Linked DNA regions of Pseudorhodoplanes sinuspersici. The protein of the gene in region 1 binds, or shares a complex with, the protein of each later gene. Links are inferred from orthologs where the notes say so. Each region holds a gene or a part of one and is shown in the gene's direction. Other genes may lie near its edges. The genes, in order: uvrB and CAK95_RS14530.

Region 1 (15,004 bases):
CCACCGCAAAGGCGACCGCCCGGGCGATGGCGTCAGGACCGATCGCGATCTTGCGATAGTCGTCCATCATCGCGCGCGCCGAGGCGTCGGTGATGTCGGTGCCGAGTTCGGATTCCGTGACGCCGGGGGAGATGACGGCGACGCGGATATCGCGGTTTTCCTGCCGCAGGCCATCCGAGATCGCTCGCACCGCGAATTTGGTGGCGCAATAGACGGCCGCGGTCGGGACCACATAGTGACCGCCGATAGAGGACACATTGACGAACTGTCCGGCGCCTTGCCGCTTGAAGCGCGGCAGGCCTGCGGCGATGCCGTAGAGAACGCCGCGGATATTGACGTCGAGCATGCGTTCCCACTCCTCGACCTTTAGCGCATCCATGGGTGATAGCGGCATCACGCCGGCATTGTTCACCACCACGTCGATGCGGCCGAACTCTTTCTCGGCAAAGGCGATGAAGGCTTCCATGTCGTCGCGCGATATCACGTCGAGCGCTTGGCTGCGGGCCGATCCGCCGGCGGCTTTGATCTCTTTCGCAAGCGCATTGAGCCGGTCCGTGCGGCGCGCACCCATGACGACATGGGCGCCTTTCTGAGCCAATAGTCGTGCGGTTGCTTCACCAATGCCGCTGCTGGCGCCGGTGATGGCGATGACTTTTCCTGTGATAGACATGTTGAGAGTCCTTTTTTGAGCGGGATGTCAGTTCTTGGCGAGGGGCAGGGCGATGCCGCGCTGTGCGAACACCTCGCGCAGCGCCTGTGCGGCATCGATGGCGCGTGGAAAGCCGGCGGTGACGGTGGTCACCAGCGCAATGTCGAGCAGCTCCTGCGGCTTCACCCCGTTGTTGAGCGCGTAACCGGCATGGATCTTCAGGTAGGGCAGGTTGCCTTGCGCGGCGAAGGCGGCGACCACGGCAAGCTGACGCGTGCGGATGTCGAGTGCATCGCTGCCGAAGACATCGCCCAATGCATATGTCAGAACCGCATCGCCGAAAGCCGGCATGTCGCGCCTGAGGGCGTCGAGAACCGGCTGGCCGGCTCCGTCGCTGAGTGTCGTGATGACCTGCAGGCCACGCTCTGCGCGCGGATCAGCCGGCTGGCCGATGGCCGCTGGAACGATCGCCAGCGCTGAGAGCAGCCCAAAACCTGTGCGGGCGGCTATCGTCATCATCAAGGGGATTGCTTTCATGTCGTCGTCCTCGAACGGGAGCATCGATGGACGGACGATGGGCGATGAGGCGCCCGAGGCGGTAGACCATTGCTCGCCGTTTATTGCCTGATCCTCCAGAAGATAGCCGCCGGGGTTTCAGACCTCAACAATCCGGTCTATTCTTGCCGCAGGAATTCCGGAGAAGTTTCATGGGTTTGGCGCACAATTCGCACGATCGCGATATGGCGGAGGCCGGAGAGCTCGCGGCGCTGATTGATCGATTCTCCGGCGCTGACGGGATTCAGCCGACCGCCATTCCGCGTCTCGTGCTGATCCGCTGCTCGCAGCCGACCGAGCCGCTGCATGCGCTGCACGAGCCGGCTTTGTGCATCGTCGCCCAAGGCCGCAAGCAGGTGATGCTCGGCGACACGATCTACGACTACGACCCGGCACACTATCTCGTCGTGTCTGTGGATGTGCCGATCATCGGCCAGGTGATTGAGGCGTCCCCGTCACGGCCCTATCTGTGTCTTCGGCTCGATCTCGATCCGGTGGTGCTGAGCGCCTTGATCCTCGATGCCGGCGCGGACGATGCCACCGATCAGCTGCCGCAATCGAGCCTGCAGCTCGATGTGGTGACGCTGGAATTGCTCGATGCCGCCATCCGTCTGGTGCGCTTGCTGGCGACGCCCCGCGATATTGGTATGCTTGCGCCACTGGCAGAGCGCGAAATCCTTTATCGCCTGCTGCACACGCCGCAGGGCGCGCGTCTGCGTCAGATCGCACGCGCCGACGGCAAGCTGCAGCAGATCAATCGCGCCATTGATTGGATCAAAAAGAACTTCCGCGAGTCTTTCAGCATCGAGCAGATCGCTGCCGAGGCACGCATGAGTGCATCGGCATTGCACGATCACTTCAAGACCGTGACGGCCATGACTCCGTTGCAATATCAAAAGCAGTTGCGTCTGCAGGAAGCGCGCCGCCTGATGGTCGGCCTGTCGCTCGATGCTGCCGCGGCCGGGCATGAGGTCGGCTATGACAGCCCTTCACAATTCAGCCGCGAGTACCGGCGGCTGTTCGGCGCGCCGCCGGCGCGTGATGTGGCGCGGTTGCGTGAAACACCGGGGATGCTGGCGGGAACGCTGCTTTAGAGCGTTTTCGAGCGAAGTGGATATCGGTTCGCGTAAAGAAAACGCGTTAAAACAATAAGCTAGAGTCCCGGCTTTGATTCCGTCAAAGCCGGAAAGGCTCAAGAGGCTACGGCGCGCGTCAGCGCATGAGTGGCACCAGCGCTGCAAAATCGTCGTGGAGATGTCCCTTGGCGATGGCGGCCTTGAACAGGCCGTCGAGGGCATGCGGCAAAGCCGGATTCAGGCCGCGATCCCGCGTCACGTCGAGCAGATGCTGGAATGCGCCGTGATGCGCGGCCAGTGATGCCAGCGTATTCTCGTCGCCTCGATAACGGCCGTCTCGCGCGCGGGCCAGGAGGTCATCCACCGCACCCTCGACGGTTGGTCTGAAGGTCGGCCGATATTTGTCATAGGTTTTCAGGTCTATGCCTTCCGCCACGCTCACCGCGATCGCTTGCAGCGTGCCGAACAACGTGCCCCACATTTGCGTCAGCAGCGCAACATCGAGAGCCGAAGCATGACCGAAATCTTCGCCGACATGCAAGGCGTTGCCGCCAAGCGCAAGAAAGAGCTCCTTGTTCTGATCAAAGTTCGCGTGCGGACCTGAATACAGGACCGTGCCTTCGGGTTCGCCAATGAAGTTGGGTGTCGCCATGATCGCGCCATCGAGATAGCCGATGCCGTGCCGGCCAGCCCATGCTCCGCTGTCGCGCGCCTGTTGCGGCGAGCCCGAGGTGAGCTGCACGATGAGTTTCGACTTCAGCGCGGCTTCGATCGAGGGCGACCGCAGGAGTTCATCGGCTGCCGCATAGTCGATGACGTTGACAACGATGATATCGCATGGCGCGATGGCGGTTTCGAGCGAGCCGGACGTTCTTGCTCCCAACGCAACGAGAGGCTCGGATTTCGCCGCCGTCCGGTTCCAAACCGATGTTGGATATCCCCGTTTCAGAAAGGCCCGCACAAGGGCCGACCCCATGCGGCCAGCGCCGACGACACAAATCTCTTTACGGGTCTCTTGCATTGTTGCAACTCCGATTGCGGCGCTCGACGCGCACTTCCGATTGAGTTGCCGGCTGATATATTAGGAGTGAAAGGGCGTAAATTACGCACTCTGTTGTAACCACGCACCTGCAGGTAAGGAGCGCCGGAATGAAAAAGCTTCAGCACGACGAGTGCGGATTTGCCGCCGCACTCAACGCCATTGGCGGCAAGTGGAAGACGATGATTCTCTGGGAGGTAAATCTCGCGCCGCGCCGTTTCGGCGAATTACGGCGGCTGCTGCCGGGCGTCAGCGAAAAAGTTCTGACGCAACAATTGCGCGAGATGGAAACCGACGACCTGATCGAGCGCACGGTCTTTCCGGGCGCCGTGCAGCGGGTCGAATATTCCGTGACGGCGTTCGGCAAGACCTTGAATGATGCTGTGTGTGTTCTCTCAAAGTGGGGCAAGGAACACGAGCGTCATATGGCGCAACGGCAACAAGCGGTCCAGGCCGACCTAAGCCGGCCAGCCGCCTGACGGTGTCCTGTGGCGGCGACACGGGCCGCTTTCAGTGTTAGAGTTGGGCGTTTCTTTTGCCCGGTCCGGCATGCTCATTCATCCCGCCACATCGCATTTGCGCATTGCCTTGCTCGACGTCCTGCGTGGCGTCGCGATCGCGGCAATGGTCGTCTATCATTCCTTCTTCGATCTGGAATTGTTCGGGCTTGCCTATGTCGCAGTGTCGGAACACTGGGGCTGGATCGCCTTCGTGCGCACCATTCCGGCGAGCTTTCTCGCCGTTGCTGGCATCAGCCTTTATCTGGCGCATCACAACGGCATGCATTGGCGCAATTTCTGGTGGCGTATCGGCTACCTCGTTGCGGCCGCGATGCTGGTCACGATCATTTCGTATTTCGTCGATCCGGACGCTATCATCTGGTTCGGCATTCTGCATTGCATCGCGCTGTCGAGCGTGATCGGGCTCGCCTTCCTGCGTGCACCGCTGCCTGTGATTATTCTCGCAGCGATCGTCGTGCTGATCGGTCCGCTCTTTGCGACGCCGCTATTGAATGCGCCGATCCTCCTATGGCTCGGTCTTGGTACCGAGGCGCCGCCGTCGAACGACTATAATCCGCTGTTTCCGTGGTTCGGCTTCATGCTGATCGGCATCGCCGTCGCGCGCATCCTTGCGCCTTATGCGACGAAGGCGGTCTGGGCGCACTGGCAGCCTGTCGATGTTGCGGGGCGCGTGCTCGCCCTGGCCGGCCGGCACAGTTTGCTGATCTATCTGCTGCATCAGCCGATCCTGATGGGGGTCTTGTTTGGTGTGTCGCAATTGGCAGCAGCGGGCTGAACGGCCCTTTTCTCGCCACGCGACTCCACCCATATTGCGGGGCATGCCGAAATCGCCCGACAAGCCGAAAAAGCCCAAGGATTACGCGCGCCCGACCCGTTCCAAGGCGCACCGGCCGGACGCGCCGAAACATGATCCCGCGCTCGATGACCTGCTGAATCCGGCCATTTCCAAAGGCCGCGCCGGCATGGGGTCCGGCACCGGCAAGAGCCTGAATTTGCAGCCGCCGCCGGACAATTCCTTCGAGCGCCGCGCCGACCGCGCCGCGGAGCACACGGCGCGCACCTCGGCGCCGGGCGGGTTCAAGGAGAAGCCGCAATCCGGCTATGTCGCGCGCGCGCCCTATGACGCGCCGCCGGTCGCGGGCATCGATCCGGTGCTGGCGCGGGAACTCGGTCTCGAAACCGACGATGACGCGCCGCTGCCCGGCTCCAGCGTCGGCCAGCGGCGCGAGAAAAATGACGATGTTGTGGATCTCGGCCGCGGTGTCACCGGCGCCGCCGCCAGCAATGAGGCGCTGGAACATCTGCTGCGCGAGGGCCGCGCAGAATTCAACGCGCAGACCTGGACGCCGCATCGTCCGCCGCGGCCGGAAAAGTCGGAAGGCGGCCTGCGGCTCGAGATCAAAAGCGAGATGGAGCCGAAGGGCGACCAGCCGACCGCGATCAAGGAACTGGTCGAGGGCGCGAACCGCCATGAGCGCACGCAGGTGCTGCTCGGCGTCACCGGCTCCGGCAAGACCTATACGATGGCCAAGGTGATCGAGGCGACGCAGCGCCCGGCGCTGATCCTGGCGCCGAACAAGACGCTGGCGGCCCAGCTCTATGGCGAGTTCAAGAGCTTCTTTCCGGACAATGCCGTCGAGTATTTCGTTTCCTATTACGATTACTATCAGCCGGAAGCCTATATCCCGCGCACAGACACTTACATCGAGAAAGACTCGTCGATCAACGAGCAGATCGACCGTATGCGCCACTCGGCGACGCGCGCCTTGCTCGAACGCGATGACGTGATCATCGTCGCATCGGTGTCGTGCATCTACGGTATCGGTTCGGTGGAAACCTATTCGGCGATGACCTTCTCGCTGAAAAAGGGCGGCCGCATCGAACAGCGCCAGCTGATCGCCGATCTCGTCGCTCTGCAATACAAGCGCACGCCCGATTTCTCGCGCGGCACCTTCCGCGTGCGCGGCGACACCATCGAAATTTTCCCGGCGCATTATGAAGACCGCGCCTGGCGTGTGTCGCTGTTTGGCGACGAGATCGAGAAGATCGCCGAATTCGATCCGCTCACCGGCCGCGAGAGCGATGAGCTGAAATTCGTCAAGATCTACGCCAACTCGCACTATGTCACGCCGCGGCCGACGCTGATCCAGGCGATGAATTCGATTAAGGCGGAACTGAAATGGCGGCTCGATCAGCTCACCTCCGCCGGGCGTCTTCTTGAAGCGCAGCGGCTGGAGCAGCGCACCATCTTCGATCTGGAGATGATGGAAGCGACCGGCTCCTGTGCCGGCATCGAGAATTACTCGCGCTATCTCACCGGGCGTAAACCCGGCGAGCCGCCGCCCACGCTGTTCGAATATGTGCCGGACAATGCGCTGGTCTTCCTCGATGAAAGCCATGTCACGGTGCCGCAGATCGGCGCCATGTTCCGCGGCGACTTCCGCCGTAAGGCAACACTGGCCGAATATGGCTTCCGCTTGCCATCCTGCATGGACAACCGGCCGCTGCGGTTCGAGGAATGGGATGCGATGCGGCCGCAGACGGTCGCGGTGTCGGCGACGCCGGCGGGATGGGAGCTGGAGCAATCCGGCGGCGTATTCGCCGAGCAGGTCATTCGTCCGACCGGCCTGATCGATCCGCCGGTCGACATTCGTCCCGCGCGCACGCAGGTCGACGATCTCGTCGGCGAAGTGCGCGCCGTTGCCGCCAAGGGCTATCGCTCGCTGATCACCGTGCTGACCAAGCGCATGGCCGAGGACCTGACCGAATATCTGCACGAGCAGGGCATCCGCGTGCGCTACATGCATTCGGACATCGACACCATCGAGCGCATCGAGATCATCCGCGACCTGCGGCTCGGCGCGTTCGATGCGCTGGTCGGCATCAACCTGTTGCGCGAGGGTCTCGACATTCCCGAATGCGCGCTGGTGGCGATCCTCGATGCCGACAAGGAAGGTTTCCTGCGCAGTGAAACGTCGCTGATCCAGACCATCGGCCGTGCTGCGCGCAACGTCGACGGCCGCGTGATCCTCTATGCCGATCACGTCACCGGCTCGATGGAGCGAGCGATGGCGGAGACCAGCCGCCGGAGAGAGAAGCAGCAGGCCTACAATGCCGAGCACGGCATCACGCCGGCCTCGGTAAAGCGCAACATCGCCGACATTCTCGACAGCGTATACGAGCGCGATCACGTGCTGGTGGAAACCGGCGCCACGGGCATGACCGGCGAGGCGGCGACCATCGGCCACAATTTCGAAGCGGTGCTGGCCGATCTCGAGCATCGCATGCGCGAGGCAGCGAGCGATCTCGATTTCGAAGAGGCCGCGCGCCTGCGCGACGAGATCAAGCGTTTGCGCGCCACCGAGCTTGCGGTGACCGACAATCCGACGACGAAACGCTTACCCTCCCCTGGAGGGGGAGGGTCGTCCGCCAAAGCCCGCAAGGGCGACGGTGGACGGGGTGGGGTGAACGTGAGCCGCCCCCACAAACCCACCCTCGATGAAATGGGCGTCGCCTCCTATCACGAGGTGCTGCCGGATCGCTCGGGCAAGAAAGGCCAGCGCCCGATGCGCGAGGCGCCGCATTTCCCCGATCTCGACACCATGGGGCCGGGGACCGAATCCATTCCATTCCGCGAGGGCTCGTCCGACGATGCGCGCCGCGACAAGACGGGCCGGCGCTCATCACTCGGCAAGCCGGGTCAGCGCGGCGGGTGGACGAGCAAGAAGTTCAAGAAGAAATAAGCGGCAACGCGCTTCAGCGAAACGCAATATCTCCACCGTCATGCCCGGGTATTGCCGATCACAGCAGATCGTTTATGGGTAAGATCAACAGGCGAATATTCCCCTTGCGTCACGCGTAAAGTCGCAACCCGCACAGTGAGGGGGCAATGATGCATGGCTTTTTGGATTTTGGCTGTTCGTGATTTTTAGCCGTTTGAGATTTGAATGATGTCATCCATGATTCAACACATGGCCTTGCGAACCGCATTCTCATTCCTTCTGCTGCTCGGGATCGCCGCTCCGGCGCACGCGCAATCCGGCGACACCGCCATCATCGACCGGAAAGACATTCCGCCCGCCGTCACCGCGCAGGTGACGTGTGGCACGGAGCCGGAGAGCATCACGCGCCGGCCGTTTGCCGGCGGCTTCGTCTTTGCGTGGGTCTGTCCCGGCAACAATGCCAACTATATTCAGGCGCTTGTGTTTGCGAGGAACGAAAGCGGTGAGGGGGCAACGCTGCTGCGCTTTCCGCAGCCGCCGCGCAAGGGCGAGGCGGCCGAGGAATTGTCCAACATCCGCTGGGATGCGAAGGCGCGCATCGTCAGCCAGCTTTTCGTCGATCCGGAAAGCCGGATCTGCCGCAGCGAGGCGCGCTGGCATCTCAACGGCACGCCGCCGAACCCGTCACTGATGTATTGGCGCGAGACGCGGGATTGTGCCGGAAAGGGCGGATGGAAAGTTTTGGTGAACAACGGCGGGCGTTAATGTGCGAACAGCTTGCGGCCCCGCTTGCGCGAGGCCGCTTTATGTCAAGAATAGTCGTTACGCTTAGTCACACACGCGCCGTGTCTTAACGATCACGCGGCCGCCCGGCGTCGTGGTGCGCGAGCGGATGGTGCGGCAATCGCCGCCATAGGCGTAAGAGTCCCGATAGGCTCTGCGGTAAGGCCCATCGCGATAACGCCAGTCGTCCCAATATCGCGGGCCGACACCGGCACCGATCGGGCCAACCTGCACGCCGACGCCGCCGGGGTCAGCACCGAAATAAACCTGCGCGCTCGCCGGCGCCGCCACCAACAGAGCACCAGCCGCCGCAACACCAAACAGAAGTGTCTTCATCACGATCCTCCTTGCTGTCCTGGGGGGCCAACGCAGGGCGGGCTGGGGAGGTTCGCACCTGCCTTCACGAATTATGTCATTGGTTTTGAACGACTATTCATTGTTGCGGCGAGACATGGGCGGCAGGAAGCGTGTACGCGACTTCAGTGGGGAGGGTGAAGAAAGGTTACTCCTCCGCCGGAGCCACTGTCGCCTTCTGGCCGCTGCGCGCTAACGCATCGGCGACAAAGCCCGCTGCTTTCATCTCCTCGACAAAGGCTTTGATGTAAGCTGCGCCGGCATCGCGTCCCTGATGCGTGCCCATGGCCTGGCGGATTTCCATGAAGCGGTCGTTCATCACCCGCACATTCGGATCGGTCTTGGCATAGGCCTCCAGCGGCTGGCGCACGCCCGCGGCGGCATCGAGATTGTGTTTCAGGAAAAGCTGCACCATCGCTTCGCCGCCGCCGACATCGGCGCGCACGAGCTCGGCGTGTTTCAGCGTGCGGGTCAGAAACAAATCGTAGGCGGATTTCGGCCCGACCGAGATGCGATGGCCGGGGCGATCGACATCGCCAACAGTCTTCAGCGGCGAATCCTTCATCACCATGTAGGTGCCTTCGATCAGCACATAGGGCGCAGTGAAGGCGATCTCGGCGGCGCGCACCGGCTCGATGGCGAGGAACGCGACATCCCAGGCCTTCGGATCGTCGGACGGCACGTTCAAAGCGTCGAACACCGCGCCGGCGCCATCGAAGCCGACAAAGGTGACCGGCACATTGAGACGCTTGCCGAGTTCGCGTGCGAGATCGGGTGCGACGCCTTTCGGGTCCTGATCGGTCGTGCCGCGCTGGACCAGCACGCCATTGCCGTAATTCATGGCGGCGCGCAGCTTGCCGGTGGGAGCGAGATCTTTGAGCACATCAGCGGACACGGGGAGGCCTCTTCAGGTTGCGCGAAAGCGGATTTGGCGGAGCTACCTATGGCAAGCGTCGCGCAAAGCAGCAACTGTCCCATGTCGATGCGATCAGAACGCCCGTAGCCGCTGCAGCGCCCAATAGGTGAAAGCGCCGGCCGCAGCCGCAATGGCGAAGGCATACCAGGTACCCCCGGGCGTCTCCAAGAATGGTAGATCCTTGGTATTCATGCCGAAGAAACCGGTGACCAATGTCGGCGGCAGAATCGCCGCGGTGAGCAGCGACAAGGTGAGCAGGCGGCGGTTGGTCAGCTCGGCCATGCGGCCGGCCATCTCTTCCTGCAGCAGTCGCGCGCGATCGTGAATATCCGCGACCGCGTGGTCGAAGGCATCGATCTTCTGCGCCAGCGACTGCACCGGCGCAGACAATTCCGGCAAGGGACCGGCGACGCGATGTTCGAGCCGGTGAAACAATCCGCGCATCTGCGACAATTGCCGGTGAATGCGCACGGACTGATTGCGGGCGCGGGCGATGCGCTGGGTCTCGTCACCGCGCGTGCCGTGCCACATCCGCTCTTCGACGATATCGAGATCGTTGCCGATGCGTTCGGACAATTGGCCGATGACATCGGCGAAATGGTCGACGATGGAATCGATCAATTCGATCGGGGCGGTGAACATCGTGCCGGCGCTGATCGCGTGGCGGACGTTTTCGACGGAACGTAGCGGCACGCGGCGCATGGTCACCAGCAGACGATCGGTCATGCCGAACCGCAACCGGCTCAGTTCTTCGGTGGGGTGGTCGAATTCCAGTTGCAGGTCGGGAATGACGCCGACGATCTCGCGGCCGTAAACTTCGAGGCGCTGATGCTCCTCATCGCCCAGAAGGATTTCACAGACGATTTCGCTGAGAGGGGCGTGGTTCTCGACCCAGTTCCGGCAACGATTGTCGGCGCGTGCGAGATGGATCCAGAACCAGCCATCACGTGTGGCGATGGCGCTGTCGACGTCCTCCGGCGCAATCCGCTTGGCCTCACCGTCGGCATTGAAATGATAGGCGGCAAGGATGCCGGCTGCGGGTGCGCCTTCTGTCAGGGCTGTTTCGAGCCGGTTCATGCGCAGCGCTCCGCGGGTATCGTTTCGTGGGGTGGGCGCTGGCTAGATTTTTCATATGACAGTTTTGCGACAGGGCGGGACAGTTGCGCCGTATTAGCGCCGCTTCCACTCTTTTTCGGGGACTTTTGCGCCGGCACGCTGGATGGACTTGATCTGGAGCGGGATCTGCCCGGACTTTTCCGCGATCTCGCGGTCCTGCTGTTCAATAATGGCGCGAGCGGGTTCGTCGCCGTCGAGACCTCCAAGGGCATCGCCCGGCACACGGCGATTGGAACGCTGGCTGCCGTCCTCATAGATCACGTCGAACAGCACGAATTCGGTGCGCTTGGTCGGTTTTCTCGCCATTCTTGTTCTCCGTTCCTGCGCAGGGCGCGTTGGCCTGAAAACAGGGGCCTCTGCAATAGCGGTACACGCGCCCTGAAGGCGGTCCGCGTGACGTCCGGTTTGTGTCTGGATTGCCCGAGGGCGGCAGTCGCGAAACTCGAACAGCCTATATATGCGCAAAGGAACAGATTGTCGCAACCCCGCCGGGGTGCGGTTCATGCGGGGCATTCGCCCCTGTCATAAGTGCGTTAACGCCCAACCCAGCGATTGTCGATCGCCTGCCAGGAGCCGTCGGTGAGATCGGCCGACTATGCCACTTCAAGCAGAATGTCGGTCAAACGATCAGGCATGTCCACCATCGCGTCGTGTCCGCAGGGCATCTCATAGACACGAAATCCAGATGCCGCCTGTGCCTTGGCCTGCGCGCGATCGAAACCCGGAGACGCGTAGCCCTTAGCGCGAACATAAGCGCGCTTGGCAATGCGATCGCGCGCTCCAGTCAAGGCAACCTTTTCGGACAAAGTTGCCGTCGGCTGCGGCGTGCATTTCTCGTCGACCCAGGCTCGGTCCTTTTCATTGACCTGGAACAGTGCCGCTTTCGGTGCGGCCATTGTGAGATCGCCTTTCTGAATAGTGCCTTGAATAACATCATAGAGTTTTGAGCCCCGGACGACATCGATCAGCGCTTCGCCGTTATCGGGCAGGAAAGCGTCCAGATACACGATGGAGGAAATCGCCGGCTGGGCTTTCTCAGCGACGCCGGAGATCACAAAGCCGCCGTAGGAATGTCCGACGAGGACGACATCTTTCAGGCCTTCCCAGGCGATCAGATTGGCAACATCGGTGATATGCGTGCTGAGATTGGTCTTGCTGTCCAGAAGGTGAGAACGATCGCACAGCCCAGTGAGCGTCGGAGCGTAAACTTTATGGCCCTTCTTCTCGAGAAGATCAGCGACGCGTCGCCAGCACCAGCCGCCATGCCAGGCGCCGTGCACGAGGACGAACGTCTTGCCTGTGGTCTGCGCTTGAGCCGTTGTTGCGCCCGTCACGATGCCGGCAGCGGCAACTCCTGCGCCGGCGATGATGTTGCGTCGTGTTGCTTCGCGCTTGGATGTTGTCACGTTTCTCCCCCGATCGTTTTTTGGTCGCAACAGTGATTATTCAGGACACTACTGCATCTTGAGTCGAGGGGCGAGCAGGCATCTTCGGGGATGCAAGCTGTGGGTCAGCTCGCATCAAAGAAAGCGGTATCTTATTCCGCTGCCTGCAGGCCCGGTGCGTCGATGAACCCGCCGGATTGCCGCCGCCACAGCGCGGCGTAATGGCCGTCGGCCGCGAGCAATTCGTCATGGGTGCCTTGCTCGACGACGCGGCCCTTGTCGAGGATGACGAGCCGGTCCATGCGGGCAATGGTGGAGAGCCGGTGCGCGATGGCGATCACCGTCTTGCCTTTCATCAACTCGTCGAGACTCGACTGGATCGCAGCTTCCACCTCGGAATCGAGCGCGGAGGTTGCCTCATCCAGCACGAGAATCGGTGCATTCTTCAGGATGACGCGAGCAATGGCGATGCGCTGGCGCTGCCCGCCCGACAGCTTCACGCCGCGTTCGCCAACCTGTGCGTCATAGCCGCGCCGGTTTTTCCAATCTTCGAGATTGGCGATGAAGTCATGCGCGTGCGCGAGCTTCGCCGCCTCGACCACGGCGTCGTCGCTGGCGGATGGCAGACCGTAACGAATATTGTCGCGGATCGAGCGATGCAGCAGCGAGGTGTCCTGCGTCACCACTGAGATCTGCGTGCGCAGCGATTCCTGCGTCACTTGCGAAATATCCTGCCCGTCGATCAGGATGCGGCCGCTCTCCAGTTCGAAGAAGCGCAGCAGCAGATTGACCAGCGTCGATTTGCCGGCGCCGGAGCGTCCGACCAGTCCGATCTTCTCACCGGGCTTCACGTCGAGCGAGAGATTGTCGATCAGGCCCTTTTCGCTGCCATAGCCGAAGCGGATCTCGTCGAACTTGATTTCGCCGCGCGTGACCTTCAATTCCGCAGCGCCCGGCTTGTCAGGCAGACCGAGCGGCCTCGCAATGGCTCGCATGCCTTCCTGCACGACACCGATATTCTCGAAGATGTCGGTGATCTGGTAGGCGACCCAGCCGGCCATGTTGACGATCTGCCAGGCGAGCGGCAAAGCCATCGCAACAGTGCCGATCTGCACCGAGCCTTTCGTCCACAGATAGATCGAAAGACCTGCGACCGCCGTCACCATCATGGCGTTGAGCGTCGACAGGCAGAAGCTGAAGATCGTGTTCAGCCGCAGCGATGCATGAAAGAGGCCGGTATGCGTTTCGACCGAGTTGCGCACATAGGCGTCTTCCTCGCGCGCGCGAGCAAACAGCTTCAGCGTCAGGATGTTGGTATAGGTATCGACGATGCGGCCGGTCATGATCGAACGCGCTTCGGAAACCTCCACCGAACGGTCGCGCATGCGCGGCACGAAGATGCGCAGCAACACACCGTAGGCGGCAAACCAGACCAGGATCGGCAGCGCCAGCCAGCCGTCGGCCGATGCGAGCAGGATCACGGCGCTGGTGCCATAGACCATGATGTACCAGACCGCGGTAATCATCGCGACCAGGCTCTCGCGCAGAGCGGGACCGGTCTGCATCACCTTGTTGGCGATACGTCCGGCGAAGTCGTTCTGAAAGAAGGCCCAGCTCTGACGCACCACATGCCAGTGGTTCTGCCAGCGAATCATGTTGGCGACGTTGGCGGCGATCGCCTGATTGGCGACGATGTTTTGCGCGGTGATTGCGAGCGGGCGCAGCAACAGCAATACGACTGCCATGCCGGCGAGGAGGTGCCAGGAGTCGGCGAACAGCCTGTCCGGCTGGCTCGATGTAACAAGCGTCACGACCCGGCCGATGAAGACCGGAATGGTGGCGTCAAGCAGGGCGACGATGAAGCCCGTAACGAACAGCGCAACGAACAAACCCTTCGCCTGCCGGGCGAAGTGCCAGTAGAAGCCGGCCAGCGTTGCAGGCGGCTCCGGCTTTTCAGGCAGAACCGTCGGCTTCAGCTTTTTTTCGAACCACGAGAGCATTGCATTTCCAGACAGCAAAAGGCGGCACCACTGAGTATGGGCCGCCTGCCGGTCGTATCGAATTTGGATGCATTTCTCTAAACCGCCATCATGTCGAGAGAATGGCGCCGCGGGCTGTGCGGTCAAAAATCCGGCTACCGTTTGGTGGCTGACGTGCTAGTTGCAGCCGGCAGATAAAACATGGCGGCGACAAGGCCGGGCGCGATACGGGATGGATCGATGGATTTGAAGTTGGGCGGCAAGACCGCATTGATTACGGGATCCAGTGCAGGGATCGGCCGCGCCATTGCACACGAACTGGCGCTGGAAGGGGTTCGGGTGGGGCTGATTGCACGTAACCGCGAGACCCTGGAGCAGGCGGCGGCCGAGATCGAAGCTGCCGGTGGTGCCAAGCCCGTGGTGCTTCCGGGAGACCTGGCTCTGCCGGACGATATTGTGCGCGTGGTTGCCGAAGCCAAAGCGGCATTGGGGCCGATCGACATCTTGGTCAACAATGCCGGATCCTCACCCTCTGGGCGTATCCAGGACACGGAGGATGCGACGTGGCTGAAATCGATCAATCTGAAGCTCATGGGTTACGCACGCTGCGCCCGCGCCGTCATTCCGGACATGCGGCAGCGGCGCTGGGGACGTGTCATCAACATCATCGGCCGCAGCGGACATCAGCCGCGCGCAGAATACATTGCGGGTGGAGCGGTGAACGCATCGCTGCTCAATTTCACCAAGGCACTGGCCGATGAAGTCGCGTCCGACAATGTGCTGGTGATAGGGGTCAATCCCGGTCCGATCCAGACCGAGCGCTGGGATACCATCGTTGCGCAGGCCGGCAAAAGTCTCGGCAAGAGTGCGGATGCGTTCAATGCGTCACAGATCGCAACCGTCCCGCTG
Region 2 (14,829 bases), 350 kb from region 1 along the record:
GAATGCGACCGCAGCGCCCGGCGCACCGCGCATGCGCGAGCCGAACACCACCGCCATGTTGACGACGTTCGGTCCCGGCAGGAATTGCGACAGCGAGAACGTCTCGTTGAATTCCTCCGGCGTCATCCATTTCTTTTCGTCGACGATCAGCCGCCGCGCCCAGGGCAGGATGAAGCCGAAGCCGGACACGGAAATCTTCGCGAAGCCGAGAAAGAGTTCGGACAGGGTCAGATCGAGATGGGTGATGGTGGGCGTTACCGGGTCGGTCTGCGTATTCGACATGCGTTTTGGTTTAGCGCAAGAGGCGCAGGTCCCGTCCCGCGATGTCAGAACAGGCGCGATGCTTTTTTGCTGGACCGGAGCTTTTTTCGAGCGAGGTCGTGTTCGACTGTGCGTTAAAGCAACCGTGGTTATGGCCTCGCTTTCGCGGGGGCAACGGAGATACTTTTGCCGCGATAACGGCAGCAAAAATTCCACTTGACATTTTCGTCGATCTAGGATTTAAATCCTTGAATCCCGTCCCGCTGAAGGGGCGTTTCATGAGCGTCGTGAGACGCGGGGCGGGATGCGGTGGCCGTGTGGCGCGAAGGACGTATCGCGCGATGCGGAGGCCCAAGCTGCGATGATCCGGCTCACCGGCCGTGGGTCACCAGCGGAGGATAACAAGAAGAGCCGCCCGGTGTCGTCCGGTCCACGGTGTCTGTCCTCCGGGGTTGTCGCAGAGCAAGCCTCAAACACCGCGCGCGGAACGCCGAAGCTTTTCGGCGGTTCGTGGTGCTACCAATCTCATGCGCTTTACTCACATCGCGCATGGGGCCGCGGGCAGGCTGAGAGCCCGGCGTTCCGCGCGCCCTTCTCTTCGAAGGGTTCCGAGCGGCGGTCTGGAAGACGGGCGCGCCCGCGCCGGCAAAAAAATGGGGCGGCTTTCGCGCGTCTGCTCCACTTCATCCTGAGATATCGACGCCATCATGCCGGAAACCGCGATTGCCCTTCCCTCACCGGGCGTGCGCACTTATATTCCTCAGTGCCGGCGCAAGCCGGCTATGGCGATAAACGGGCCTCATAATAAACCTTTCGGACCCGGGGGCAGTACCCGGCGCCTCCACCAAAGTCCGCCGTGAAAAACGGGCTTTGGCGGGGGCGAAACAGGATCGACGAGGGCGTAAAAGTTGTTCTTTCGCTCGGCATGGTACCGCCGATATCGGGCCAATCGTATAGTTGCCAACGACAACTATGCTCCGGTTGCTCAGGCCGCGTAAGCGGTTTGAAAGACCAAGCCTAAAGCCCTGATGGGTTAAGCTCCGTCAGGCGGGGTTCGGAGGCACCTGGCAACAGAAGCCTCCACTTCTCCCAACTTGTCCCCGGCTTCCTTGGCGCTTCTGCTGACGCGGGCGGACAGGCGGAGTACCATGACGCCGAATCTGACGACGAAAAAAGATGGCCATCGACCATATCCGCTACGATCTCCTGGCCCAGGACGCGCTGCGCGGCCTCGTGCGCCGCGTGCTGACGGACGCCGCCAAGAGCGGCTTGCCCGGCGAACATCATTTCTCGATCACCTTCCGCACCGGCGACGAAGGGGTTCGGATGTCGCAGCGGCTGCGCGAACAATTTCCGCAGGAGATGACGATCATCCTGCAATATCAGTTCTGGGATCTAAAGGTGACCGACACCGGCTTCGAAGTCGGCCTGTCGTTCAGCGGCATTCCCGAAAAGCTGGCCATCCCGTTCACGGCGATCAAAAGCTTCTTTGATCCCTCGGTGCAATTCGGCCTGCAGTTCGAGACCATCGAGGTCGAGCAGGACAATGCCGACATGCCGTCGGAGAAACCGGAAAGCGCCGAAGGCCAATCGTCAGTGACACCCATTCCTGCTGCGGCCGAGACCGACAAGCCTTCGGATGACGAACCCTCGGGCGACAAGCCGTCCGGCGAGGTGGTGCGGCTCGATCGCTTCCGAAAGAAATGAGCCTGATCCGGAAAAGTGGGGACCGATTTTCCGACAAGATCATGCGCAAAAGCAAAAACTAATCCTTTCCATCAATTCCAAATCTGGCCGCTTCCGCGCGTGACGCTTGCCGCGTTACAATTGCGCATGACCAAAACACGCACAGAGACCGACAGCTTCGGCCCCATTGAGGTTGCCGACGATCGCTATTGGGGCGCGCAGACGCAGCGCTCCCTCGAGAATTTCCGCATCGGCGGTGACCGCATGCCGGCGGAATTGATCCGTGCCTTCGGCATCGTCAAACGTGCGGCCGCGCAAACCAACATGGAATTGGAATCGCTCGACGCCAAACGCGGCAAAGCCATCGTCGCTGCGGCGCAGGACGTCATCGACGGCAAACTCGCCGATCATTTCCCGCTGGTCGTGTGGCAGACCGGGTCCGGCACCCAGACCAACATGAATCTCAACGAGGTCATCGCCAACCGGGCTAACGAGAAGCTCGGCGCACCGCGCGGCAGCAAGACGCCGGTGCATCCGAACGACCAGGTCAATATGAGCCAGTCGTCGAACGACAGCTTTCCGACGGCTATGCATATCGCCGCCGTGCTGGAGATCACCAACGTCCTGATACCGTCGCTTGAGCATCTGCACGAAGCGCTGCAAGCGAAGGAAAAGGCCTTCGCGAAAATCGTGAAGATCGGCCGCACGCATACGCAGGACGCAACGCCGCTGACCCTTGGCCAGGAATTTTCAGGCTACGCGGCCCAGCTCAAGTTTGGCATCTCGCGCATCAAGCAGGCGACGAAGGAACTGTATCCACTCGCTCAGGGCGGTACCGCGGTGGGGACGGGGCTCAACTCAAAGCCGCGATTCGCAAAACTGTTCGCGCAGCATGTCGCGGCCATCACCAAGCTGCCCTTCGTCAGTGCACAGAACAAATTCGAAGCGCTGGCAACGCATGACTCCTATGTTTTCGTGCATGGCGCCCTGAATGCGATGGCCACCGGCCTGTTCAAGATCGCCAACGATATCCGCCTGTTGGGATCGGGACCACGCTCGGGGCTCGGGGAACTCATCCTGCCGGAGAACGAACCCGGCTCCTCGATCATGCCCGGCAAGGTCAACCCGACCCAGGCGGAGGCCCTGACGATGGTGTGCTGCCAGGTGTTCGGCAACCACACCACCATCACCATGGCAGCCAGCCAGGGGCATTTCGAGCTGAACGTCTACAAGCCGGTTATTGCGTTTTCGATGATGCAATCGATTCGCCTTTTGGCCGATGCAGCGCGCTCTTTTACCGATAATTGCGTGATCGGCATCCGCGCCGACGAGAAGCGCATCCACGAGCTGATGGGGCGCTCGCTGATGCTGGTGACGGCCCTGGCACCGACCATCGGCTACGATAATGCCGCCAAGATCGCCAAGCTGGCGCACCAGAATGGCACGACCCTGAAGGAAGAGGCGGTCAAGGGCGGCTTTGTTACCGCCGACCAGTTCGACAAGCTTGTGCGGCCGGAAAAAATGGTGCGCCCGCACTGATTGTTGGCGCCTGCCCTGCGATCATACCGTGCTTTTGGATCCCCCCGGTAAGGGGATGGCAACTGCATTTTTTAACCGAGAACAATTCCGCCTTGGCCCCGCCACGCTAATGGCACAATCAACGGTCGGTATGTGCTGATTAATCGTGGGGGCCCGTTGGGGGTTTGTTTAACGGGCTACCGCTGAGTCTAAATGGGCAACGTCTTTAATCTTCGGTTGGAGAGGAAGAAACGCGAGCGGCAGCGCGAAGCGGATAGTGCTGCAGCACGTCGACTGATCCACGGTCGATCAAAGACGGAGCGCAAAACGGAAGGGGCGCAACGTGACAAGTCTTCAAACATTCTCGACGGGCACCGGCTTGGATTCGGAGAGGCCAATGAAGTCGCCGGTCGTGAAACGATCAATCGTGATCGCGGGGCACAAGACGAGTGTGAGTCTTGAAGATGCCTTCTGGAAGGGACTGAAGGAAATCGCCGACGAGCGCAATATGACCCTTTCAGACATGGTCGCGAATATCGATTCACAACGCCGGCACGGCAACCTGTCTTCTGCAATCCGGCTGTTCGTACTGGATCACTACCGTTCGCTGTCGGGGGACAGGGACAGGAACGGACACAGTGACGGAATGCGTAGCATCCCATAACGTCGGCCATTGATCCTGGACCTGCGCGGTCCAGGATCGCGATGCGGCTGTTTCGAAAATAGAGGTGACAGACAACCTTCGAAACTGCGGTTTCGCAGGTTGTGGTTATTGCGTCCGTCTCAACGGAACAGCGATGGCGAATCCGCCGCTGGCGGGCTTCCCAAAGGCTGAGGGAATGGATTTCCCAACGGCTGCGGAAATGGATTGGCGCGCGGCGGGCCTTCGACACGCTGCGGAACCCGGCGACGCTCGCCTGCCGCCGGCCTGATTTCCACCGGCGCCGGCAACGGCTCGACATGCGGCTGCTGACTGGGCGCTGCGACATGCGGTTGCTGCGGCGCGGCAGGTCGGGGCCGCGGCAAGACGGGCGCCAGCTCCGGCAATGTCGGTTCTCCCGACGCTTCCTTATCCAAAGCAGCCTTGTCGTCTTGTGTTTGCAGGGCCGCCTCTGCCGGCCGCCCCTGCTCGATCGCTTCGAGCCGTTTCGTCTGCCGATCGACAGAGCGCAGCGCGAGCCATCCGGTTAGCATAGAAACATCGACGGTCCGTTCCGGCGCCGATGCCGGACCGCGAAGAGCGACCACAAGTTCGGGACGCATTGGCGCGCCGGCAACGGCCGCACCCGTTAACGCGAGGCGCGTATCGATCCGCGCATCGAGCAGATTGTAGGACCCCGTCACCGCAAGCTCGACGGGCTCGGCGCTGGCCGCGAATGTCTCTATCCGCACAATACCGCTGGCCATCGCCAATGAGGCCTCGGCGCTGGCGATGGCCAGCGAGCCTGCATCGAGCGAGCGTGTTACCACGCCGCGAACACGTTGCGCATCCAGCGGCAGGCCCTGATCGACACTGCGGGTCACGGTCGAGAATGCGCCCGGATCGAGCGATGCCACACGCGCTTTCTCCAGCGTCAGCATACCGGATCCGTTCAGCGAGCCGACGATGGCCCGCGGCGACAACCCACCACCTTCAAACTGCATATCGAGCGTGGCGCGGCCACTGAGCGGAGAAGCATGCCCTTCAGAAAATAAAAGCTGGGCCGCATCGGCCCCCTTGATCGCCACGCGGCCCTGCATGCCGATGCCGTCGGCGCTGCGCCGCAACGTCACTTCTGCGGTGCCGCGCCCGCCCAGGAGATCCGCCTCGATGGACTCCGCCTTGATCCGGGTCGGCGAGAAGCGGAGCATGGCTTGCAGCTTCGACGCCGTGAACGACGGCAACAGCGCCGCCCGCGCGGCTTCCACTTTCACTTCCCCCGCCAATGCCGGCAGCGCGGGCAGCACAAATGGCGAGGCGCTCCATCGCTCGTTCGCAGTCTTCGCCGCATCGAGGCCGGTGGCTGCCGCGAAGAATGCGCCGACGTCGATCGCACCCGTTTTCAGCTCGCCGTCGATCACCGGCACATCGTCGCCGAAGGACAGGCCAAGCTGTCCACGCAACACGGTCCCGGCAATCGTCGCATTGATGTTATCGAGACGGGCGCGGAACGCATCGGTCTTCAGGCTGGTGCGCAGAACAACCGGGATCGCCTTGCGGTTGAACATGACATCGGCCTTGCCGATGGCGATATTGAGTGCGGCGCTTTTGCCATCGCTCGTAAAGGGGCGGATCGTACCATTAGCCCGCGCGTCGAGATTGGCGGCCGCGATGCGGGTATCGATCCGCATGTCGCCATCGCGCTTGCCGCGAAGCGAGAGGGTATAAGTGCCGGGTTGCCGCGGCACTGAAATCCATTTTTCTGCGGCTGCGAGCGTCACCAGGGTATTGACGTCGTTCGCATCGAGCGAGGCATCAAGTGCAATGTCTGCCTTGCCGGGGTCCTTCCATTGGCCGGTCAGCGACGTTTTCAGATTGAGCTGAGCTGCGCCCAGTGCACCGTTGATTGCGATATTCGCCTGGCTGGCCCCTGCATTCCCTGATGGCTCGACGGCAATGGTCCCGGACAGTTTCGCCGGAGCAGTCGCAGCAACGGCCCTTTCAAAGGATGCGCCGAGGCCCGGCGACAAACGACTGGCGAGCGCGACAAACGCGGCAGGATCGCGCATGCCGAGATTGAAGGAGAGGCCGCCTCGCGGCGCTTGCGCCTTGAGATCGATACGTCCCTCGCCGTCGATGGACAGTCCGCCGAGATCACCGATCGAGAATCGTTCGACGTTCAATCCAGCGGCATTCAGCGCCAGTTTGACATCGGTCTTGCCGGCATCGACGCCGGCAAATCGCAGCCGTCCCAGGGCCAGCGACAGCGCCACGTCATCCGGCCGTTCCATGTCGGCCAGCGCCTTGGCCGAACCGGCGAATTGCATCAGCGCATCGAGATCGAGCTCATCGGCGCGCAGGGTCAGATCGAGCCGGCTGCGTTCGCCAGCACTGGCCTTGGCATAGGAAAAGCCGCCGTCGAAGGCCTTGCGATCGAGCTCCGCCTGCATGCGCTCGATCGCGATCTTGCCCGTCCCCAGAGTGACGTCGCCGCGCAGGCGAACGGATCGCGACGGCAAGGCAGCGATGGCCCTGCCTTCCAGCCAGTCGCCGAATATACGCGGATCGGCTGACGTCACTTCCACCGGCCCTGTGAACGATAGCCGGTCACCGTCGGTCTGGATCTGTCCGCTGGCCTGCAATTGCGTGAAGCCGGGCCCGCGCGCCTCGAAGCCGCTCAAGATCGCTGCGTGCCCACCGAGTTCGATATCGCCGCGCACATTCTGCAGGGCCGCGCCGCCCAGCGTCACCACATCGATACCGAAACCGATCTGGGTCGGAAGCGGCGGCGGCGCGATCTCTCCAGCCGCCGACAGCACGGCGGCAAGCGCCGCACGCGGCGGCAAGTTCGCGCCGCTTGTCGCCACCAGCAATTTATCGGCATCAAGCTGGCGTGCGGACAGGACAACGTCGAGCCGAGGCCGTCGGCCGAATTTCGCTTCTGCCGTCCCGGCCAGTTTCAGAGCACGATCGTCCGGACCATATTGAAACTCGACCTGTTCGAACAACGCATTCGCTGCATTCGCTTTCACGCGCGCCGTAACACGCCATGGATCAGGAACGCCTTTGTCTCCCTTGCCGGAAACAATACGCCGCGCCAGCGTCGCCTGCCCCTCGAAACGCGGTGCTCCTCCGTCCGCGGTGAACTGACCGTCCACATCGGCGGTCACCGGACGGTCGCTTGGATCGATACTGAAGCGGACCCGCGATCCATTGGCCTCCGGCCGTCCGGTCGATACGCGATAGCTGTAAAGCCCGCCATTCAGAACGAATGCTCCCTCGCCGCGGATCGGCCCCGGTAGCGCCCGCACTTCGCCGTTGAACCACAACTTGCTCAAGGTCGCATGTGTGCCACTCGCGGCGTCCGACAACTCCACGCTCGCATCTTCAATATTCAGCTTGTCGATCGACAAGGTCTGAGTGCTCACACCGCCAAGCGCCGTCGGGAACGTCGCGCGTCCATCCTCCGCGAGCGAGACCTTCACCTCCGGACCGATCAGCCGCATCTCCACGGCGCGCAGCTTGCCCGAAAAGAGCGGCGTCAGAGCGAACTCGATGGCAAGCGCCTTGGCACGCACAGCCTGCGGGTCGTCCGGCTTGCCGATCTCGACGCCAGAGAGAACGAGGCGGGGCGCAGGCAACAGCCGCACATCCATCGGGCCGGTGACGCGAACCGGCAGGCCAACAGCCTGGCTGGCCTGTTCCTCGAATGTTGCGCGATGGGTATTCCAGTCGATGAAATACGGACCAAGCAGCGCTGCAAGCAGTGCCACGATCAGGGCAATCGCCAAGCTGAGCAACGTCGTTTGCACTAGTGTCCTGTCTCCGACGCTTCGTATCCCTTTGCCACGGCCTCTTGAACGAAGCGTTGGAGACAAAAGGACACTAGCAACTTTTGATTCTAGTGCGGTTTTGTCTCTGACGTTCCGATGAAAGAGATGATCGCGAGGGTAATCGGAACGTCAAAAAAACCGCACTAGCCCATCAAAATCCGTCTGGCCCGCCTTGATAGACGAACCTACCCGCTCTGCCCTGCAAGAAATGTCAAATCAGTGCGAGCGTAGGCTGCCTCGCCCGTCACGATAGATTGTAGTGACTAGCGCCTTTTGACGGCAAATCTATGGTTTAGGCCAAGTGGAAAACTAGGCGGCAGCGTCAGTCCGGCGGCAGCATCTTGCTGGGATTCATGATGTTTTGCGGATCGAGCGCAAGCTTGATGGCCTTCATGGCCGCGAGGGCCGGCGCGCCATGCTCGGCCAGAAGATACTTCATTTTCCCCTGTCCGACCCCGTGCTCGCCGGTGCAGGTTCCCCCCATACGCAGTGCCCGCTCCGTCAAACGTTCGAGGAAAATCTTGACCGCTTTCATCTCGACAGGGTCTGACGGCTCGACCATCAGCGCCACATGGAAATTGCCGTCGCCGACGTGACCGACGATCGGCGCCACCAGCTTTGCCTCCTGTACGTCGCGCTGGGTCTCGGTCACGCATTCGGCGAGACGGGAAATCGGCACACAGACATCGGTCGCGAGCGATTTTGCTCCCGGCCGCAACGAACATGCAGCGAAATAGCCGTCATGGCGGGCCTGCCAAAGGCGCGTCCGGTCCTCTGCCTTGGTCGCCCATTCGAACGGGCCGCCGCCAAGCTCCTCCGCGATCTCACCAAAACGCTGGGACTGCTCGGCAACCCCGGTTTCGGTGCCGTGAAATTCCACCAGCAGCAGCGGCGTCTCCGGCAGACTCAGCTTGGAATAGGCGTTGCTGGCCTTCACCTGGACCTCGTCCAGGAGTTCGATGCGGGCGATCGGAATGCCGGACTGAATGGTGAGAATGGTCGCGTTACAGGCGGCCTCAACCGACGGAAACGGGCAGATTCCTGCGGAAATTGCCTCCGGAATGCCGTGTAATTTGAGCGTGATTTCCGTAATCACGCCGAGGGTGCCTTCCGAACCGACCATCAGTCGCGTCAGGTCATAGCCGGACGACGATTTCCGCGCGCGGGTCGCCGTGGTCATGATCTCGCCGTCAGCCTTGACGACCTTCAGCGACAGCACGTTGTCTTTCATGGTGCCGTAACGCACCGCATTGGTGCCGGATGCGCGGGTCGCGGCCATGCCGCCGAGCGAGGCATCGGCGCCCGGATCAATCGGAAAAAACAGGCCTTGGTCCCGCAGGTGCTCGTTCAGCAGCTTGCGGGTCACGCCGGGCTCGATCACGCAATCCAGATCCTCTGTATGCACGGCGAGAATCCGGTTCATGTCGCGGAAATCGATGCTGACCCCGCCCTGTGGCGCATTGATCTGGCCCTCGAGCGAGGTTCCAGCTCCGAAGGGGATGACCGGCACCCCATGCTTCGCGCAGATCCGGACCGCCGCCTGCACGTCAGCGGTCTCCTGCGGGAAAACCACCGCATCCGGCGCCTGGTTGTCGATCCAGGTCATTGTATTGCCATGCTGCTCGCGGACCGCCTGCGAGGTGACGAGCCGGTTACCGAAATGGGCTGCGAGTTCCGCGATGGCGGCTGCAGTCGCGCGCGGATCGCGCGCCGGGATGGAGGTCGTTTTCGCTTCGGCCGCAAACGCCATCGAGCAGGTTCCTTTGCAGATACGCCGCCAAACTAATCCATGATTTCCAAAAAGTGGAATCGGGTTTTCCGGAGATCGCCCGGGTCTTAAAAAGCTCCCCTCAACCGGTAACTCCACGCCAAGCTCATGTCGCTCTGCGCTCCGCATCGAGGTCGCAGAAAAGGCACGAGATTGAGTAAATTGCTGCCATTTTACGGATTATCGATTTACACGCGCAGCCCACCCCGACACAATCAAGCATGCTCGATCGCGCAGATTTCGAACCGGTTTTCTTTGCTCCCTTCGTCTCGTCGGTGATGACCGTCGAGCCGGCCTGGATTGATTTCAACGGCCACCTGAACATGGCCTATTACAATGTGCTGTTCGATCGCGGCCTCGACGAACTCTACAATCTTGCAGGGCTGGGGCAGCGTTATCTGCAGGAGCGCAAGCATTCCTTCTTCACCGCCGAAGTCCATATCCGCTATCTGCGCGAATTGCAGGAGGGCGCGCCCGTGCGGGTGACGTTCCAGTTGCCGATTTCGATACGAAGCGGATGCACTTCTTTCAGCAGCTTTTCCACGCGACCGAGGGTTGGGTTTCGGCGACGTCGGAGAACCTGTCGCTGCATATCGACATGTCTGCAAAAAAGACCGCGCCTTTCCCGCCGGACGTCGCAAAGCGCTTGGGCGAAGTGCGGAAGTCGCACGCCCGTCTGCCACGGCCCGAAGCTGTCGGCCGGCGCATCGCGATGCCGGAGAAGGCGTGAGCGCCAAATTTTCTCTCGGCCCATGCCGCTCCAGTATGATTGAAACACCAAACGGTCCGTAGCGCGCGCGACACTGATCCGGCATAGGTTGGATCGGTGGCATGCTTGTGACTAGGAACGTGACTTAGGGCCAATAGTGAGTTGGGAGGAATGCGGTGACTGTTGAACGAATTCAATATCAAGCCGGCGGCGTCACCGGAAACGGTGCGCTGGTCTGGAACGAGAAGGTCAGCGGCAAACGTCCGCTTTTGCTGGTCATGCCGAACTGGCTCGGCGTGACCGAGACCATCATCGACCGCGCCGCAAAAATGGCAGGCGACAAATACATCGCCTTCGTCGCCTGCATGTATGGTGAGGGCAAGACCTGCGAGGGGCCGGCGGAAGCCACCGAGTGGATGACCAAGGTGCGTCAGGATCGGGTCGAGGGCCGCGCCCGCGTCAATGCGGCGCTGCAGACCCTGATCGCGGAGGCCGAGAAGCGCGGCATCGGCGATTCATCGAAGAAGGCCGCGGTCGGTTTCTGCTTCGGCGGCGGCAATGTGCTGGAGCTCGCCCGCAGCGGCGCCGAGCTGGACGCGGCCGTCTCGTTGCATGGCGATCTCGCCACCACGATGCCGGCCAAGAAGGGCGACATCAAAGCTGCGATCTTCGTCCTGCATGGCACCAAGGACCCGGTCTCCGGCAAGGCCGATCGCGATGCGCTGGAAACGGAGCTCGATGGCGCCGGCGCCAACTGGCAGATCCTCGATTTCGGCGGCCGCCTCCATTCCTTCACCGAGGAAGAAGCCGATATGCCGGGGGTGGCAGAATACAACGCCGGGGCCGCGCACCAAGCCTACCGGATGCTGGATGATTTCATCCAGGATGCCTTCGCCAAAAAGTTGTGACCGCGCAAAAAGCTGGGGAACAACGCCGATAGCGGCCGAATATCACCAATATTCGGCCCAAGGAACGAGGGGGCGGCCGGTAAAGCAGCCCGAACCCCTCCCGTTTTGGCGCTTGCGATGCCATGTTGGGCGTTGAGATTCGCATGGCAGATCAAGCACAAAAACCGCAAATCCAGTCCTCCGGCGGCATCGCCGCGCGCGCGATGCAGGCCGTCCGTGGCCCGAGCAACTTCGCCTATCTGGAGGCGCTGAACCCCGAACAGCGGCTGGCGGTGGAAACCCTCGACGGGCCGGTGCTGGTGCTGGCGGGCGCGGGAACCGGCAAGACGCGCGTTCTCACCACCCGCATCGCCCATATCCTCAACCTCGGAAAAGCCTATCCCTCGCAAATCCTCGCGGTGACCTTCACCAACAAGGCCGCGCGCGAGATGAAGCACCGCATCGGCGAGATGGTCGGCCAGGTGGTCGAGGGCATGCCCTGGCTCGGCACTTTCCATGCCATCGGCGTCAAGATTCTGCGCCGGCATTCCGAGCTGGTCGGCCTTAAAAGCAATTTCTCGATCCTCGATGTCGATGACCAGATCCGGCTGATCAAACAGCTCCTGGAAGCGGCGAATATCGACGAAAAAAGATGGCCAGCCCGCGTGTTCGCCGGAATCCTCGACGGCTGGAAGAACCGAGGACTGACGCCGGCGCAGGTTCCCGCCGGCGAGGCGATGGCGTTCGCGGGCGGCAAGGGCAAGGAGCTCTACGCTGCCTATCAGGACCGGCTGAAGACGCTGAACGCCTGCGACTTCGGCGATCTCCTGCTCGAGCAGCTGCGGCTGTTCCGGGAGAACCCGGATGTGCTGCGCGATTATCAGCGGCGCTTCCGCTACATCCTCGTCGACGAATATCAGGACACGAACGTCGCGCAGTATCTGTGGCTGAGGTTGCTCGGGCAGCCGCTGTCTTCGCAGCAACCAGGCCTCGTCCTTCGAGACGCATCGCCAAATCTATCGGGTCGCGCTTCGCGCGACCCCGTTGGCGATGCTCCTCAGGATGAGGGGCAAGATTTGCGAATGCCTCAACTCTCCGACCCTCACCCTGAGGAGCGCGGCGAGCCGCGCGTCTCGAAGGGCGAGGCCGAGATGCCACAACGCGCGCCCCGCAACATCTGCTGCGTCGGCGACGACGACCAGTCGATCTATGGCTGGCGCGGAGCGGAGGTGGATAACATTCTGCGCTTCGAGAAGGACTTCCCCGGCGCGCGCGTGATCCGCCTCGAACGCAATTACCGGTCCACCGGCCACATTCTCGCCGCCGCGTCGCATCTCATCGCTCATAACGAGGGGCGGCTCGGCAAGACGCTGCACACCGAGGACGTGCCGGGCGAGAAGGTCACCGTCACCGGCGCCTGGGATTCGGAAGAGGAAGCACGCGCGATCGGCGAGGAGATCGAACAGCTCCAGCGCGCCAAGCACAATCTCGACCAGATCGCCATTCTGGTCCGCGCTTCGTTCCAGATGCGCGAATTCGAAGACCGCTTCGTCACGCTCGGCCTGCCCTATCGCGTGATCGGCGGCCCGCGCTTCTATGAGCGCGCGGAAATCCGCGATGCGCTCGCCTACCTGCGCGTGATCAACCAGCCGGCCGACGATCTCGCCTTCGAACGCATCGTCAATGTGCCGCGCCGTGGCCTTGGCGACGCGACGGTGAAGCTCTTGCACGACCATGCCCGTGCGCGCCGCATCCCGCTCACCGAAGCTGCGCATGCCATCATTGGAACCGATGAACTTAAGCCAAAGCCGCGCGGCTCGCTTCGCGATCTCATGACCTCGTTCGATCGCTGGCGCACGCAGAGCGAAGCGCTACCGCATACCGAGCTGGCCGAAATCGTGCTCGACGAGAGCGGCTACACCGAGATGTGGCAGAAGGACCGTTCCGCCGACGCCGCCGGCCGGCTCGAAAACCTGAAGGAGCTTGTGCGCTCCATGCAGGATTTCGAGAACCTCAACGGCTTCCTCGAACACATTGCGCTGGTGATGGACCGCGACAACGGCGAGCCGATGGACGCCGTCAGCATCATGACGCTGCATTCCGCCAAGGGGCTGGAATTCGACACCGTATTCCTGCCGGGCTGGGAAGAAGGCCTGTTTCCGCATCAACGCTCGCTTGACGAGAGCGGCCGCGCCGGCCTCGAGGAAGAACGGCGGCTCGCTCATGTCGGCATCACCCGCGCGCGCAAACGCGCCAAGCTTTACTTCGCCACCAACCGCCGCATGCATGGCATGTGGAATTCGACCATCCCCTCGCGCTTCCTCGACGAATTGCCGGAAGCGCATGTGGAGGTGACGGAGGCGAAAGGCGGCTTCACCGGCATGGGTGGCTATGGCGGCGGCGGGTTCGCGGCCTCGCGCTTTGATTCCTTCAAGCCTTCGGGCTCGAGCTATTCAACACCCGGCTGGCAGCGCGCACAGAAGCGCCAGCGCGACGATGAGTTCGATGGCTTCGGTGACGAAGGCTCCGAATACGAAAGCGAAGGCCGCTTTTCGGATGACAGCGATGATCTTTCTTCTCCTCCCCCTGAAAGGGGGAGGTCGGCCGGCTTTGCCGGCCGGGAGGGGGTCACACGCCAGGGCTCCCATTCCTCGCGCGCCACCGGCACTGCCAAAGGCCGCTTCGCCGCGCGCCGAGAACCGCTCACCATCGAAGGCGAACTCATCGCCAAATCGACCGGCGTGTCATCTCACTTCAAGACCGGCGATCGCGTGTTTCACATCAAGTTCGGCAACGGCAACGTCGTGGCCGTGGATGGCAATAAGCTGACCATCCTTTTCGACAAGGCCGGCGAAAAGCGCGTGGTGGATAGTTTTGTGGAGAGGGTGTGAGGCGTTGTCATTCCGGGGCGCCGCAAAGCGGCGAGCCCGGAATCCACATCCACAACCGGCGTATATGGGTTTCGGGTTCGCAGACGTTGCTCACACCGCGGAATGACGTAGTATAGAACCCAGGAGCTCTGCTCATGGCTGCACGCGACAAGGACAACGACATCGGCCTCGTCCCGCCCACTGATCCCGTGCGCGCGAAGTACGAGCATGATTTCTATTCCTGGCTGATGGAGCAGGCGCGTTTTGTGCGCGAGGAACGCTGGTCGGCGATCGATCGCGACAATCTCGCCGAGGAGATCGAGAGCTTGGGGCGGGAGCAATTCAACAAGCTGGAGAGCGCGCTGCGCGTCCTCCTGCTGCACATGCTGAAATGGGATCATCAACCCGAGCGGCGCTCGCGAAGCTGGGAGTTATCGATCAGGGATCAGCGCCTTGCGGTACAGGATGTGCTCGACGACAATCCCGGCCTCAAGCCAAGAATTGATGAAGCTCTCGCCCGTGCCTATCGCCGCGCGCGATTGGCTGCTGCGAAAGAGACTGAATTCGACGTCGCCAAGTTTCCGCAGACCTGCCCATATGCTTTTGACGAAGCGATGAACCGCACCTTCGACCGTTGATCTTCGGATGGTCATTGCA

The links.
Region 2: the proteins of uvrB (region 1) and CAK95_RS14530 are in contact, whole or in part, in a crystal structure (PDB 7EGT), measured with the Thermus thermophilus proteins. The link is inferred for Pseudorhodoplanes sinuspersici from one-to-one orthologs. Residues at the interface, in WP_096411307.1 of Thermus thermophilus: Glu23, Leu25, Arg26, Asp27, Gly28, Glu29, Arg30, Phe31, Arg55, Glu326, Asp327, Phe328, Glu379, Ser382, Gln383, His398, Gly400, Arg401; in WP_096412145.1 of Thermus thermophilus: His654, Arg656, Phe657, Gln666, Asp668, Glu669, Lys680, Arg681, Leu682, Ser683, Lys685, Tyr686, Ala687.

What each region holds. Positions count from the first base shown.
Region 1 is NZ_CP021112.1:3,354,742-3,369,745, forward strand. What follows is about bases 4,323-7,783. They hold uvrB (excinuclease ABC subunit UvrB), read left to right. Parts: upstream 4,323-4,658; coding sequence 4,659-7,583; downstream 7,584-7,783. Other genes in these bases: CAK95_RS16295 (acetyltransferase domain-containing protein), read left to right, coding at 4,323-4,615. In the rest of the region: CAK95_RS16270 (SDR family oxidoreductase), read right to left, coding at 1-670; CAK95_RS16275 (carboxymuconolactone decarboxylase family protein), read right to left, coding at 698-1,186; CAK95_RS16280 (AraC family transcriptional regulator), read left to right, coding at 1,357-2,298; CAK95_RS16285 (NAD(P)-dependent oxidoreductase), read right to left, coding at 2,417-3,301; CAK95_RS16290 (winged helix-turn-helix transcriptional regulator), read left to right, coding at 3,430-3,798; more of CAK95_RS16295, read left to right, coding at 3,869-4,322; CAK95_RS16305 (hypothetical protein), read left to right, coding at 7,788-8,327; CAK95_RS16310 (hypothetical protein), read right to left, coding at 8,391-8,681; CAK95_RS16315 (ABC transporter substrate-binding protein), read right to left, coding at 8,848-9,594; CAK95_RS16320 (CorA family divalent cation transporter), read right to left, coding at 9,688-10,692; CAK95_RS16325 (hypothetical protein), read right to left, coding at 10,786-11,037; CAK95_RS16330 (alpha/beta fold hydrolase), read right to left, coding at 11,325-12,137; CAK95_RS16335 (ABC transporter ATP-binding protein), read right to left, coding at 12,269-14,116; CAK95_RS16340 (SDR family oxidoreductase), read left to right, coding at 14,336-15,004. UniProt on the Escherichia coli protein: The UvrABC repair system catalyzes the recognition and processing of DNA lesions. A damage recognition complex composed of 2 UvrA and 2 UvrB subunits scans DNA for abnormalities.
Region 2 is NZ_CP021112.1:3,003,716-3,018,544, reverse strand. Bases 11,108-14,393 are described here. They hold CAK95_RS14530 (ATP-dependent helicase), read left to right. Parts: upstream 11,108-11,466; coding sequence 11,467-14,193; downstream 14,194-14,393. Other genes in these bases: CAK95_RS14525 (DUF29 domain-containing protein), read left to right, coding at 14,328-14,393; CAK95_RS14535 (dienelactone hydrolase family protein), read left to right, coding at 11,108-11,323. In the rest of the region: CAK95_RS14580 (chromate transporter), read right to left, coding at 1-282; CAK95_RS14570 (SspB family protein), read left to right, coding at 1,438-1,968; fumC (class II fumarate hydratase), read left to right, coding at 2,095-3,486; CAK95_RS30485 (DUF4169 family protein), read left to right, coding at 3,679-3,927; CAK95_RS14555 (ribbon-helix-helix domain-containing protein), read left to right, coding at 3,863-4,129; CAK95_RS14550 (AsmA family protein), read right to left, coding at 4,249-7,917; CAK95_RS14545 (FAD-binding oxidoreductase), read right to left, coding at 8,261-9,688; CAK95_RS30480 (thioesterase family protein), read left to right, coding at 9,928-10,479; more of CAK95_RS14535, read left to right, coding at 10,592-11,107; more of CAK95_RS14525, read left to right, coding at 14,394-14,810. UniProt on the Escherichia coli protein: A helicase with DNA-dependent ATPase activity. Unwinds DNA duplexes with 3'-5' polarity. Translocates on single-stranded DNA with 3'-5' polarity. Initiates unwinding more efficiently from a nicked substrate than double-stranded DNA.